3 regions of the Lysinibacillus sp. NPDC097868 genome follow, and region 2 is predicted to be linked to each of the others. Evidence: riboswitches for the same ligand, from Rfam matches in the RefSeq annotation. Region 2 holds a riboswitch; each other region holds the start of a gene.
The links. A riboswitch is a leader RNA that binds a small molecule or an ion and turns the genes downstream of it on or off. The one in region 2 is predicted to bind S-adenosylmethionine.
Positions count from the first base shown of each region.

Region 1: another riboswitch for S-adenosylmethionine. It lies ahead of metA (homoserine O-acetyltransferase MetA); the one in region 2 lies ahead of ACIQXJ_RS19505 (cyclase family protein).
Region 3: another riboswitch for S-adenosylmethionine. It lies ahead of ACIQXJ_RS23445 (bifunctional homocysteine S-methyltransferase/methylenetetrahydrofolate reductase); the one in region 2 lies ahead of ACIQXJ_RS19505 (cyclase family protein).

Region 1 is NZ_JBIWBS010000001.1:1,596,893-1,601,287, forward strand. Features, by position in the region: gene ACIQXJ_RS07835 (GerAB/ArcD/ProY family transporter) at 1-1,217, shown strand, start outside; gene metA (homoserine O-acetyltransferase MetA) at 1,301-2,236, opposite strand; SAM riboswitch class I at 2,341-2,450, opposite strand; gene ACIQXJ_RS07845 (nucleotide excision repair endonuclease) at 2,771-3,142, shown strand; gene panF (sodium/pantothenate symporter) at 3,242-4,395, opposite strand, start outside.
Region 2 is NZ_JBIWBS010000004.1:91,901-96,295, forward strand. Features, by position in the region: gene ACIQXJ_RS19500 (DedA family protein) at 549-1,145, shown strand; gene ACIQXJ_RS19505 (cyclase family protein) at 1,219-1,956, opposite strand; SAM riboswitch class I at 2,236-2,337, opposite strand; gene ACIQXJ_RS19510 (YuzC family spore coat inner layer protein) at 2,447-2,752, opposite strand; gene ACIQXJ_RS19515 (VOC family protein) at 3,027-3,470, shown strand; gene ACIQXJ_RS19520 (methyltransferase domain-containing protein) at 3,542-4,144, shown strand; gene ACIQXJ_RS19525 (DUF1540 domain-containing protein) at 4,258-4,395, shown strand, end outside.
Region 3 is NZ_JBIWBS010000009.1:55,094-59,488, forward strand. Features, by position in the region: gene hemG (protoporphyrinogen oxidase) at 409-1,797, shown strand; SAM riboswitch class I at 1,923-2,022, shown strand; gene ACIQXJ_RS23445 (bifunctional homocysteine S-methyltransferase/methylenetetrahydrofolate reductase) at 2,114-3,961, shown strand; gene metH (methionine synthase) at 3,954-4,395, shown strand, end outside.

The DNA.
Region 1 (4,395 bases), on a different contig from region 2:
TTACAGAAAAACTCAGCCAGGATGCGTGGATTGGAGCGGCTATTGGTGTACTATTAAGCTTTTTATTAATAAAGCTCTTTGTATCATTAGGAAATCAAACTCCAAACCTTACGTTTATTGAAGCAAATGGAAAAATTTTCGGCAAATTCATCGGTACTTTGACATCGCTTTGTTTTATGTCTTTAACCTTTTTTTCAGCAGGCGAATTATTATATTTCATCGGAATTTTTATGCAAACGGAAGTGATGCCCGAAACGCCTACTCTGACCTTTGCTGTTTTATTTACAATTATTATCGTTTTCGCGTCGTATTTAGGGATTGAAGTTTTTGCACGTTCTGTGGAAATACTATTTCCAATATTTATGTTAATTTTTATTATTTTTATTATTTGTATTTCCCCTCAAATCAATATAGAAAATATTATGCCAGTCTATGAAACAGACACAAAATCATTAATCGTAGGTACGCTAAACTTTACGAGTGTTTTTTCTTTCCCACTTGCTGTGTTGCTTATGTTTTTCCCTTCTGGAGTCAATGTACATAAAGCAGCTCAAAAAGGATATTATATCGGCACACTACTAGGCGGAATTGTCTTAATTCTCATTATTACCCTTTCAACACTCGTTCTTGGCTCAACTAATACATCAATTAAGACATTTCCAAGCTATGCGCTAGCTCAAAGAATTTCGATAGGAGATTTTTTCCAAAGAGTGGAAATTATCATGGCTGTTATGTGGATTATATCCATTTACATTCGGACATTCATTTATTTTTACGCAACGGTACTTGGCATAGGACAAATATTTAAAATAAAAGATCCTCGCCCACTCATTTTACCACTTGGATTATGTATGGTTGCACTGGCTCAAATTGCTCACCCGAATATCGTCCATTCTAATAATTATAATGAGAATATTTGGCCGTTATATTCAGGATTATTAACTGTTTTACTTCCATTGTTGTTACTAACAGTCGCAAAAATTCGCAAAATAAAAAAGAAAGAAGACAGTCAAAGCTCTTCAAGTAATCAGCAAGAATCTCAAGAACAACAATCAAAAGACAAGCAAAATTCAAAAGAACAACAAGAATCGAAAGTGCAGCAAGCTCCAAAAGAAGAACAACAAGAATCAAAAGTGCAGCAAGCTCCAAAAGAAGAACAACAAGAATCAAAAGTGCAGCAAGATGCTACCAAACCAAACTCGTCCGAATCTCAATAAGTTAACAACAAAAACCACATTTCTCACTTTTAATGAGAAATGTGGTTTTTCTAACTGTAAAACGGTATGTTAATTGTTCCAAATTAAATATGGTATTCAATTTCATCAACAAAGTCCCATTCGTACGGTGTTTCTTGATAAACATAATAGTTAAGCCAATTTGAAAATAGTAAATGCGTATGTGCTCGCCATGTATTAATCGGCTCATTAGAAGGATTATTATTCGGGAAATAGTTAACAGGAATCGCAATATCAATTCCTTTTTCAACATCACGGTAATATTCATCAGCTAATGTTGTCGCGTCGTATTCTAAGTGACCTGTAATCATTATGTTCTTATTATCCTTTGACTGCACGATAAAGACGCCAGCATCTTCTGAATAGGACAGTAAGCGTAAATCTGGGTGCTTACGTACTTCATCAATGGAAACCGATGTATAGCGTGAATGTGGCGCTGTAAATAAATCACTAAAGCCACGCACTAGATCGACTGTTAAATCGGTAATGACATGTGAATATACGCCAGAACATTTTTCTGGCAGTTCAAATTTACCGATACCATAATGGTGATATAACGCAGCTTGTGCACCCCAGCATATATGCATAACGGACGTAACATTTTTCACGGACCAATCCATTATTTCTGAGATTTCTTCCCAATAATTCACTTCTTCAAATGCCATTTTTTCAACAGGAGCCCCCGTAATAATCATACCGTCAAAGCGACGATGGCGAATCTCTTTAAACGTTGAATAAAATAGCTGTAAATGTGATTTACTAACATTTTTTGATTCGTGTGTTGCTGTATTTAAAAATGTAATATTCACTTGTAATGGTGTATTACCGAGCAATCGCAGTAATTGTAGCTCTGTCTTTTCTTTTTCTGGCATTAAATTAAAAATTAAAATATTTAAAGGACGAATTTGTTGCGTTTTGGCGCGGTCTTCTTCCATTACGAATATCTTTTCTCCACGTAAATGTTCTCCAGCTGGTAAGTTTTTTGGAATATTAATAGGCATGTTGAATTCCCCTTTTCGTTAATTTTTTCTCTCTATCTAATTAAAATTAAAAAATCCCCCTCATTCCTTTAGAGCAAGAATGAGAAGGATAATTATCACGTTCACTCTTATCTCTCAAAGGAAAAATCCTTTGGTGGAAGTAGCACCTTTCTAACATTGTTAGAGGTTGCTGAAGCGTCATCGGGCCAAATCCCTCAGCTTCTCTTGATAAGATTATTTAATTAAAAAGAATTGTATCATGAACGATTAAGAATTTCAATAATACATAGAATATTTAGTATTTAAATGAATGGAAGCATATTTTTTGTTAAACACTATAATCAATTCTACCTAAAGCTTTTGTAAGTTACGTAAATACGGCTTAAAAATCATTTTTACCATCTATTAGCCTAATTAGATGACAAAGAAATGACAAATCACCCCCGATTACAGCTATGCGCAGTAAATAGATTTTTATACAAATAAATCGTAATGGTAATCAAAGAGGTATTATGTTAACATATACCTTTAGTAACAGAGAGGAACGTGAATATTTTGATTAAAATTGAACTCCCAAAACCAGACTTAGTAATTCGTCAACGTGAGCAAGTATTAAAACCTGGGGATGTAGAAATCCCGCCATTCCATGGTTTTATTGATTTCCATAAAATCACTCGCGAAAAAGGTGGCATTTTCTTATTCTACAACGAAAAAAACGAGCTATTGTTTGTAGGGAAAGCGCGTAAAATTCGTCAACGCATTAAAAAGCATTTTGAAGATAATGTATCACCAATGAAAAAATACCGTGATGAAATTTTCAAAATTGAAGTATATGAAATTGATGATCCAATGGAACGTGAAATTTACGAAACTTACGCAATTAACACATTCCGTGCAAAATATAATCTTGAAAAAGTATTTTATTAACAAATGCCGTTAGCATGAAACATGCTAACGGTTTTTCTTTTTCTACTTCAAAAATGCAAAATACCCTGAGAGCTTTGTTCTCCCAAGGTATTTTAATATTTAAATAAATATTTTTTCATCTTTAAATTTATTAGCTGTTAGGTAACTTACGATGACAAAAATAATGAATGAAGCCACTATTGGGATTGTCACTGTATGCATGCCAAAGATTGACGGATAAAAGCGATCGATTACAATATATAACGTCATGCCCGTAATCATGGAAGCAATAGCGCCGTATTTATTAGCCTTTTTCCAATATAAGCCTAGGACAACTGACCAAATAAAGACCGCTTCTAGGCCCCCAAATGCAAATAAATTGAGCCACACAAGTAAGTCTGGAGGATTTAACGCAAATACAACGACCGCCAAACCAATTACTGTAGTTACGATGAAGCTGGCGCGCTTAATCTCTCCATCGCTGGCAGTTGGCTTCACGTAATTTAAATAAATATCCTTCACGACTGTTGAACTAACTAACATGAGCAACGCATTAACCGTAGACATCGTTGCTGCCATTGGTGCTGCTAAAACAATACCCGCTAAAAATGGCGGTAAAACTTTTAACGTTAGTAGTGGCATCACCTTATCGCCAATTTCAATGCCTGGCATTACTGGACGCGCTAGCACACCAATTAGGTGCATACCGAACATAATTGTCCCAATGGCGATGGTGCCAATAATAATCGCTAAATGCATACTTTTTGAATCTTTATAGCTCATAGCACGAACTGCAATTTGAGGTAGCCCAACTACACCAATTCCTATTAAAATCCAAAATGTAGAGACATACAACGGAGTAAGTTCTCCTTCTGCACCAAATGGGGTCACGAGTTTTGGATTTTCTGCAACAAGGGATGTCATAATTTGATCAATTCCCCCGCCCGCAACGATTGTCCCAATTAGTAAAATAACAGTACCAATTACCATTATCGAACCTTGTACCGTATCCGTTAAAGCTACAGCTCGGAAGCCCCCGATAATAACATAAATTAATACCGACGCTGCAAAAATAAAGAGTGCCGAAGTATAATTTAAACCAGTTAATGATTCAATTAAGCGCGCTCCACCTACCCACTGTGCCATCATCGCAGAAAATAAAAAGACAATAATACTAATTGCAGATAAAATCACGATGACATGACTGTTATAGCGTTCACGTAAAAAATCAATTAATGTAATCGCTTGATAACGGCGAGCGATTATCGCAAATT
Region 2 (4,395 bases):
TATGATAAAGAATGAAATAATATCGCCATCGTAATCACGTCTATTGGAGAATATCTCTCGTTTTTTCTTTTTGTTGTCTATTTAAAGATTATTAGTCTACATTAGCTAGCTATAGATGGCTTTTTGCCATAGTATGTGCACAGTATTGATTATATTTTGTTGGATAGACAGGAATGTTATTAGATTGTATGAATAAATTATAGATAATGATTGTGGTAGATGTTCTAGTTGCCATTGTCGTAAGTATTGTTTTTTTAGTCAGCACATCAGTCACTAATGAAATAAGGCGTTTTGACTTGAGCTACAGTAAGGGATATGGAATCATCATAAATAGAAATTAGCGCTGAAAGAGATACGTAGATACGGTAGAGAGGGTTTTTTGTGAAAACTGAATTTAACAAAAATAAAGTTGTGATGATTGTACAATATTGATATACATGCAATAATGATTAAACCTATGCAAAAGTGATTGTTGGAAATAATTGACTTTAAGAGGCTTATGTTAAGCTAAGGTAATGGGAAAATTAAGGCTTTAGGTGGGGTAAAAAATGGTGCATCACGTGCAATCTCTTATTGAACATTACGGGTATTTTGGGATTATTCTTATACTAGTTGGAGGGATTGTCGGGCTGCCACTTCCTGACGAAATTTTTTTAACCTATGTAGGGTATAATGTTTATCGAGAAAATTTAGAGCATATTCCTGCATTAATAAGTGCTGCGGTGGGAGCTGCAGGAGGCATCACTCTCAGCTACTTTGTTGGTCGTCGATTCGGTTTGCCGTTATTACAAAAATATGGGCCGAAAATTCATATAACTGCAAAAAAAATTGAGTTTACGAAAAAATTGTTTGAAAAGATAGGGCCTGTACTATTATTAATTGGATACTTTATACCTGGCGTTCGTCATCTTACAGCATATATTGCAGCAATTAATAATTATCCTTATAAAAAGTTTGCTGTTTATGCGTATGCAGGTGCAATCGTATGGACTTTCACATTTATTACTTTAGGGAAAGTGCTAGGAAATAAGTGGCGTTTTGTTGGTATGTATTTATCTCAATACAGCCTATTCGCAATATTGTTATTTATAATACTAATGCTGATTGTGTACTATTTATTTAAAAAAAGAAATACTATTAAATGAATACAGCCTGTTAAAAGTAGGTCTGCTACAAATGTTTATAATGGCATTTGAGGCAGACCATTTTTGTATAGAATTAAGGCAAAATCGCAAATGAACGTACAGGGAATCCAGATGCTTTTTCAGGCTTTGGCACAATATTGAAAATGACTGCTCCTTTTGCTGGTAGCTTATCTAAATTCGTCATTAGTTCAATTTGATATGTATCCTGATCTAGTACAAAGTATTCGCCATCCAGCGTACCGTTTTTACGGAAATCTGCCGCTGAATCTGTATCGAACGTTTCGTGACCAATTGCATTGATATTTCGTTCTGTAAATAAAAACTGCAACGCTTCTAATCCCCAACCTGGAATATGGTTATGACCGTCTTTATCTTTATTATTAAACAAATCCTTATCTGGCCAACGTTTACTCCAATCAGTTCGCAGTGCAACAAATGTACCTGCTTCAATTTCTCCATATTCTGCTTCGAAATCTAAAATATCTTGTACACGTAACGTGAAGTCATTGTCCAATTCAGCTTCCTTAGACTTATCAATAACAATTAGCGGTAGGACAAGTTCTTTTAATTCTAATTCGTCTAAGTAGCGTGTATCTGAAACAAAGTGGATAGGTGGATCGATATGTGTTCCATATTGCCCGGGAAACGTAAATTGTTGAGCAAGGAAGCCGTCATTATGCGAAAATAGCGTTTCAAATTTGGCATCTTCAAACATAAAGAAATGAGGCGAGTTAGGTCCGAATGTGTGTGTTAAGTCGACCCATTGCTTAGATTTTAATAGCTGCAATGCTTGTAAAAGTTCATTTGTCATTTTTATTCCCTGCTTTCTTTATGATAAGTGGTGAATCAATTTCATCATTAAATACGAACATTGAAGAAAAAAATATGATTATTCCCATCATTACGCTAAAGGCGGATGCTTTTTGCAGGCAGGCACCGAGCCGCATGGGTCGCCGCCTTCCGCTTCCGCTCCATTCAAATGTTCGTGATTTCTCTTATAAAAACTATTATGAAATTAACTCTTGTTTAAAATAAAATAAAAAAAGAGCCCTACTTGTAGAAGAGGACCCTCGTGTAACTGAAGTCAGTCTCCTCATCTTTTTGCGAAGTTCGCAAATTGGAATTAGCACCATGCCTAAGACTGGTTGCTGAGACTTCATAGGGCCAATCCCTCCATCTCTCTTGATAAGAAAAATATATGAATTTTCAGAAATAGTAATACCAAATACTTTAGCATAATTATAAATAGTTTACAAGTTCTATAGGATTGCACGGTTATAAAAAATAAGAAGCCTTCTTTATCACCAATATAAAATTACCGCTATACTACAGCACCCACCTTCTGATAATACAATTCGAATATTATCTGGCGTATATTTCGCTTCAAACTTCGCCGTAACGCCCGCTGAAGAAATGAGTTTTTGCACTTCATCTTGCTTGGAAAGCTGTGCGGCATTCTTAAGATCATGTGCAAATTGATCAGACCCTTCAATTTTCTCTGTCAGTAATTGGGCCTGCTGCATAATTGGCTGAATTTGTTTGGCAGATGTCTTCAACTTCAATGTATTAATAGGCGGGTACGGATTAGGGTTTGGAGATGTGGGCATCGCAAGTTGTCCCGGCAAATGATGCGGTAAAGGCGAATTAGAAATGCCCCAATTTGGATAATGATTTACATAAACATAATACGGATAAGGATTGTAATACAGCAGAATTCCTCCAATCCATAGCTAATATCTTAGTGTATCTTATGTAGCAGCATTATGTTTTGTGTTGAGGGTCATCTTTTATATGGAGCGTGTACCATGGTCGTGGAGATAAAGGGAAATTAACTAAAATAGTAGAATAAGTAATAGATAATGTAGAAAAGGGGCAGATGGGATGAATCGTTTAAATTTAATTACATTGGGTGTAAAAAATATGGTAGAATCGTTGGCATTTTATCGTGATGGCCTTGGGTTTGAAGTAGTCGTCTATGGGGATGAAACAAATCCAGATGTTATTTTTTTCAATAATGCAGGAACAAAAATATCTTTATTCCCAATTGAGCGCTTAGTAAAGGATATTGATGAAGCGAATCCACCCGCTGTAGGCAATGGCTTTAATGGCATTACACTTGCCTATAATGGAAAGTCTAAAGAAGAAGTCGATGAAGTATTTTTGTTAGCAAAAAAAGCTGGGGCGAATATTGTAAAAGAGCCTGAAACAGTGTTTTGGGGAGGCTATAGCGGCTATTTCCAAGATCCAAACGGCTTTTATTGGGAAGTTGCACATGGTGATATGTGGCAATTCGATGAAAATGATATGTTAATTATTAAGGAATAGATTAAAGGCGTGCTTTGATGAAATAGGTCAAAGCACGTTTTATATACTTAGTCTATAGAGGAGATAAGAAAGTGAAACCATTTTGGGAGAAAGATTACTTAGCAGATACGCATTATGCTTTTGGTAATCCTAGTGAGGAAGTGGTTGAATGGGCAAATAGGTTACAAGCAGGTGCACGCATTTTAGATATAGGATGTGGTGATGGTAGGCACGCAGTCTATTTAGCAAAGCTTGGGTTTGAGGTTGAAGCCATCGATATTTCGGAGGCAGGTATTGCTAAAATCAATAGATACAAAGAGTTGCACCAATTACATAACTTACAAGCTATTGTGCAAGATGCTACTACATATGAGTTTAAACATTCCTATGATTGTATTATTTCACATGGCTTGTTCCACTTTTTAGAGCGTGAAGATTGGCATAGCATTATGCATTCCATGCAAAAACATACGAAGATACAGGGCATCAATATTATTACCGTATTTACAGACGAAGTAGATATTCCAGAAGATTTAGCACCATTTATTAAAGGAATATGTAAAGAAGGTGAAATCAAAGATTTATATCATAGTTGGTCAATTCAATATTATCGTTCCTACCAATTTGAAGATCAGCATGATAACAATATTAAACATTGTCACGCAGCAAATAAATTAGTCGCTGTAAGAAAATAATAAGAAAAAACGAGGCATCATTGTTATTTTAGGTTATTTTAAGGTTTTATATTTAAGTTAAGTATTGAAAACTCCTCTTTTGTTAAGGATAACAAAAGAGGAGGTGTGATACGATGGCACAACAGATTCTATGTGAAGTCAATAACTGCACGTATTGGGGCTCTGGTAACAAATGTACTGCAGAAGCTATTTACGTTGTAAGTCAAAAAGGTCAGCATGCATCCAATAGTGAAGAAACAGATTGCAAAACA
Region 3 (4,395 bases), on a different contig from region 2:
GCCCTCCTTTACGGAAAACGAAGTGGATTTTTATTTGTATCGGAAGAAGGGTGACAGGCACTCAAACAATTTCAAGTTTTGCATTTTAAGACTAACTAAGTAAAAATCCCCGAAAACTTTTGGAGAACGCACGCACTGTAAGCCGCAATAAACCACGCCACAGGCGACTGTTACGGCTCATAGTGTGCCTGCGAAAAGCGCAGTGAATATTTGCGCTATAGGAAGCCAAAGTTATGCTAGGTGTCAGGCACTCAAACAATTTACCCGTAGTTGAATCAACGGCAGTATTCTTCTATTTATTTTTTGAGTGCTTCATTTTTGCTAAATTTGTAATGGGTTGAACGTAAATGTTTGCAAAAACAGTTTATACTAATAGGAGATAAATAAAGAAATTAGGGGCGATTCTTCATGGAAACAATAGTTGTATTAGGTGGCGGAATTACAGGTTTATGTACGATGCATTATCTACAACGTCAAGTATTGGAGAAAAAAATAGATGTAAACCTAGTACTTGTTGAAAAAAATGCATACTTAGGTGGAAAGCTACACTCCGCATATGACCATGGTTTTATAATGGAAACGGGCGCTGATTCAATTGTAGCTCGTCATAAAGGCGTCATGGAGCTAGTACAGGAGCTTAATTTTGAACAGGAGCTAGTGTACAACGAAACAGGAGTATCTTATATCTATACAAACGACGAATTACATGCAATACCAGCTGATTCAACATTCGGTATTCCTATGAGTTTAGCATCTCTGGAAGCAAGTACGCTTGTATCAGAAGCTGGTAAGCAAATCGCATTACAGGACTTAACGATGCCGAATAAAGGTTTTACTAAAGAAAGCTCCATAGGCGAGTTTTTAACGTATTACTTAGGTGAAGAGCTTGTGCAAAATCAAATAGCGCCAGTATTAGCAGGAGTATATTCTGGTGACCTACATCAACTTTCGATTGCTTCTACATTGCCGTACTTAATCGATTATAAAGATGATTACGGTAGCATCATCAAGGGGTTTGATGCAAATCGCGAACAATTTATGAAAGCTTCCAATAAAAAGTTTGTTTCATTTAAAAAAGGCTTATCGTCTCTGATTGATCGACTTGAAGAAACGTTAACAGAAGTAGAAATGATCAAGGGCGTAGCAACAACAAGTGTAAAGAAACATGAAGGGCAATATACAATTACATTAGCAAATAGTAGAAAGCTTGAGGCTGATCACGTTGTATTAGCGCTGCCGAATGAAGCGGTGAAAAACTTATTACAGGACCCATCGTTAGATCATTATTTTAAGGAATTTACTACAGCTTCAGCAATAACAATTTACCTAGGTTTTGATGTACCGGATGCAGTGCTACCAGCAGATGGAACAGGCTTTATTGTGTCACATAATTCAAATGTCCAATGCAATGCAGCAACTTGGACAAGTCGAAAATGGAAGCATACATCTGCTAATAGTAAATTGCTTGTACGACTCTTTTATAAGAGCATCAATCCTGCGTATGAACAATTATGTAAGATGACAGATGAAGAACTAGCTGCTGTCGCATTAGACGATGTAAAGAAAAGTTTAGGGATTGATGAAAAGCCAACTGTAGTTAATGTTGCGAAATGGATTGATCAAATGCCAAAATACGATTTAGCACATCATGAGGCATTGAAGGGCTTAACAGCTGAGCTTGCAGAAAGCTATCCAAATTTATCGATTGCAGGCTGCTCTTATTTCGGAGTAGGCATTGGTGCTTGTATTCAAAATGGTAAAAAAATAGGCGAAGAACTTGCAGAAAAACTAGTATAACCGTAAAATAAATGCGAAAATTTGATATTTTTCTGGAGAAATCTCCTTTGTTGAGTGAAATAGTCTTGACTCTATCGCCTGTAAACGATATGATTCTTTTAATTATTTGAAAAATTCATACTACATTCTTATCGAGAGAAGCCGAGGGACTGGCCCTATGAAGCTTCAGCAACCAACTTATGTCAGGTGCTAAATCCAGAAGACCTTTTTGGTCGAAGATGAGAAGGAAAAACAATTACGATTCGTTAAAGCCTTCTTTTTTGTAAAAGAAGGCTTTTTATATTTTTGGATACAAGGAAAGTGAGGGTTACGTTTTATGGGATTGCTAGAAAAGTTAAAAACACATGTGTTAACTGCAGATGGTGCCATTGGTACTGTATTATATGGCTACGGCTTGGAGTACTGCCATGAAGAAATGAATGTACAGAGACCGAAATTGATTGAAAAAATCCATAAAGAATATATTGCTGCTGGTGCAGATGTGATTCAGACAAATACTTACGGTGCTAATGCTATTAAATTAGCACGCTACGGTTTAGAATCGCGAGTTCAGCAGTTTAATGAAGCGGCAATCACGATTGCAAAACGTGCCGCAGCAGATGGCGGACAATTTGTGTTAGGCACAATTGGGGGCATCCGTGGTATTCGTAAAAGTGATGCAACATTAGAGGAAATTTTATCGACAGTTGAAGAGCAAGCAAATGTGTTACTTGCAGGCAATCCAGATGGCCTTTTACTTGAAACGTATTATGATTTCGAAGAGTTAAGCGCAACGTTGAAAATGTTACGTGCCAAAACAAAGCTACCAATTATTGCGCAGGTGTCGATGCATGAACCAGGCGTGTTACAAAATGGAATGGCATTAAATCAAGCATTGCACGAGCTAGAAGCTCTTGGTGCAGACGTAGTAGGCGTGAATTGTCGTTTAGGGCCGCATCATACAATTCAAGCATTTGAAGGAGTTGAGCTTCCTGAAAAAGCATTTATGTCTGCATATCCAAATGCATCCTTGCTAGATTTAGAGGATGGGCGTGTCGTATATGAGTCAGAAGCAGATTATTTTGGTCGTGCCGCAGTTGCACTAGTTGACCAAGGTGTTCGTTTAATCGGTGGTTGCTGTGGAACAACACCAAAGCACATAGCAGCAGCGAAAAAATATTTAGAAGAGTTAACACCTATTGAAGAAAAGTTTGCTAAGCCTGAAAAAGTACAGGTTGTACGTGAAGCAGAGCCTGCAACGTATGAGCCATTGCATGAGAAGGTAAAGCGCGAGCGTTCGGTTATCGTGGAGTTAGACACACCGAGACATTTAGAAATTGACGGCTTTATTCAAGGTGCGAAAAAATTATATGAAGCAGGCGCTGATGTAGTGATGATGGCAGATAATTCACTCGCATCGCCCCGCATTAGTAATGTGGCAATGGGTGCGTTATTGAAGGAAACGCACGGTGTCCGGCCATTAACGCATATAACGTGCCGTGACCGTAATTTAATTGGATTACAGTCACATTTGATGGGCTTAAATGCACTTGGCATTCATGATATTCTAGCAGTTACTGGAGATCCGACTAAGGTAGGTGATTTCCCGGGTGCCACAAGCGTTTATGATGTATCTTCTATGGAACTAATCCAGCTGATTAAACAGTTGAATGAAGGTATTTCATTTTCTGGAAAGCCACTTCGTAAAAAGGCAAACTTCTCTGTAGCGGCAGCATTTAACCCGAATGTACGTGTACTAGACCGAGCAGTGGCTCGACTAGAGAAAAAGATAGAGCATGGTGCGGATTACTTTATTTCTCAACCAGTTTATACGAAAGAAAAAATCATTGAAATTTATGAGGCAACTAAGCATTTAGATGCACCAATTTATATTGGTATTATGCCAGTAACGAGCTATAAGAGCGCTGAGTTTTTACATCATGAAGTACCAGGTATCAAACTATCTGACGATGCACTGTCACGTATGAAGGCATGTGGTGAAGATAAGGAACGTTCAACATTAGAAGGGATTGCAATTGCTAAAGAGTTAGTAGAAGTAGCTGCAGAGTATTTCAATGGTATTTACTTAATTACACCGTTTTTACGCTATGATATGACGCTAGAGTTAATGAAATTTATTGAGCAATTGGATGAACAGAAAAAAGGGGTAAGTATAGATGGCTAAGCACTTGATTGAAGAGCAACTAGAGAAACGAATATTAATTCTGGATGGCGCAATGGGTACAATGCTTCAAAATGAAAACTTATCAGCTGAAGATTTTGGTGGCGAGGAGCTTGATGGTTGTAACGAGAATCTTGTATTAACTAGACCTGATGTGCTTGAAAAGGTTCACCGTAAATATTTAGAGGCTGGTGCGGATATTATTTGTACAAATACGTTTGGAGGTACGCCTCTCGTATTAAATGAATATAATCTTGGGTCTAAGGCAGAAGAAATTAATAAACGTGCGGTGGAAATTGCGCGCAAAGTAGTGGATGAGTTTTCTACTCCAGAGTGGCCCCGTTTTGTTGCAGGAGCAATGGGTCCAACGACGAAAACATTATCAGTAACTGGCGGTATTACCTTTGATGAACTTGAAGAAAACTTTTATGTACAGG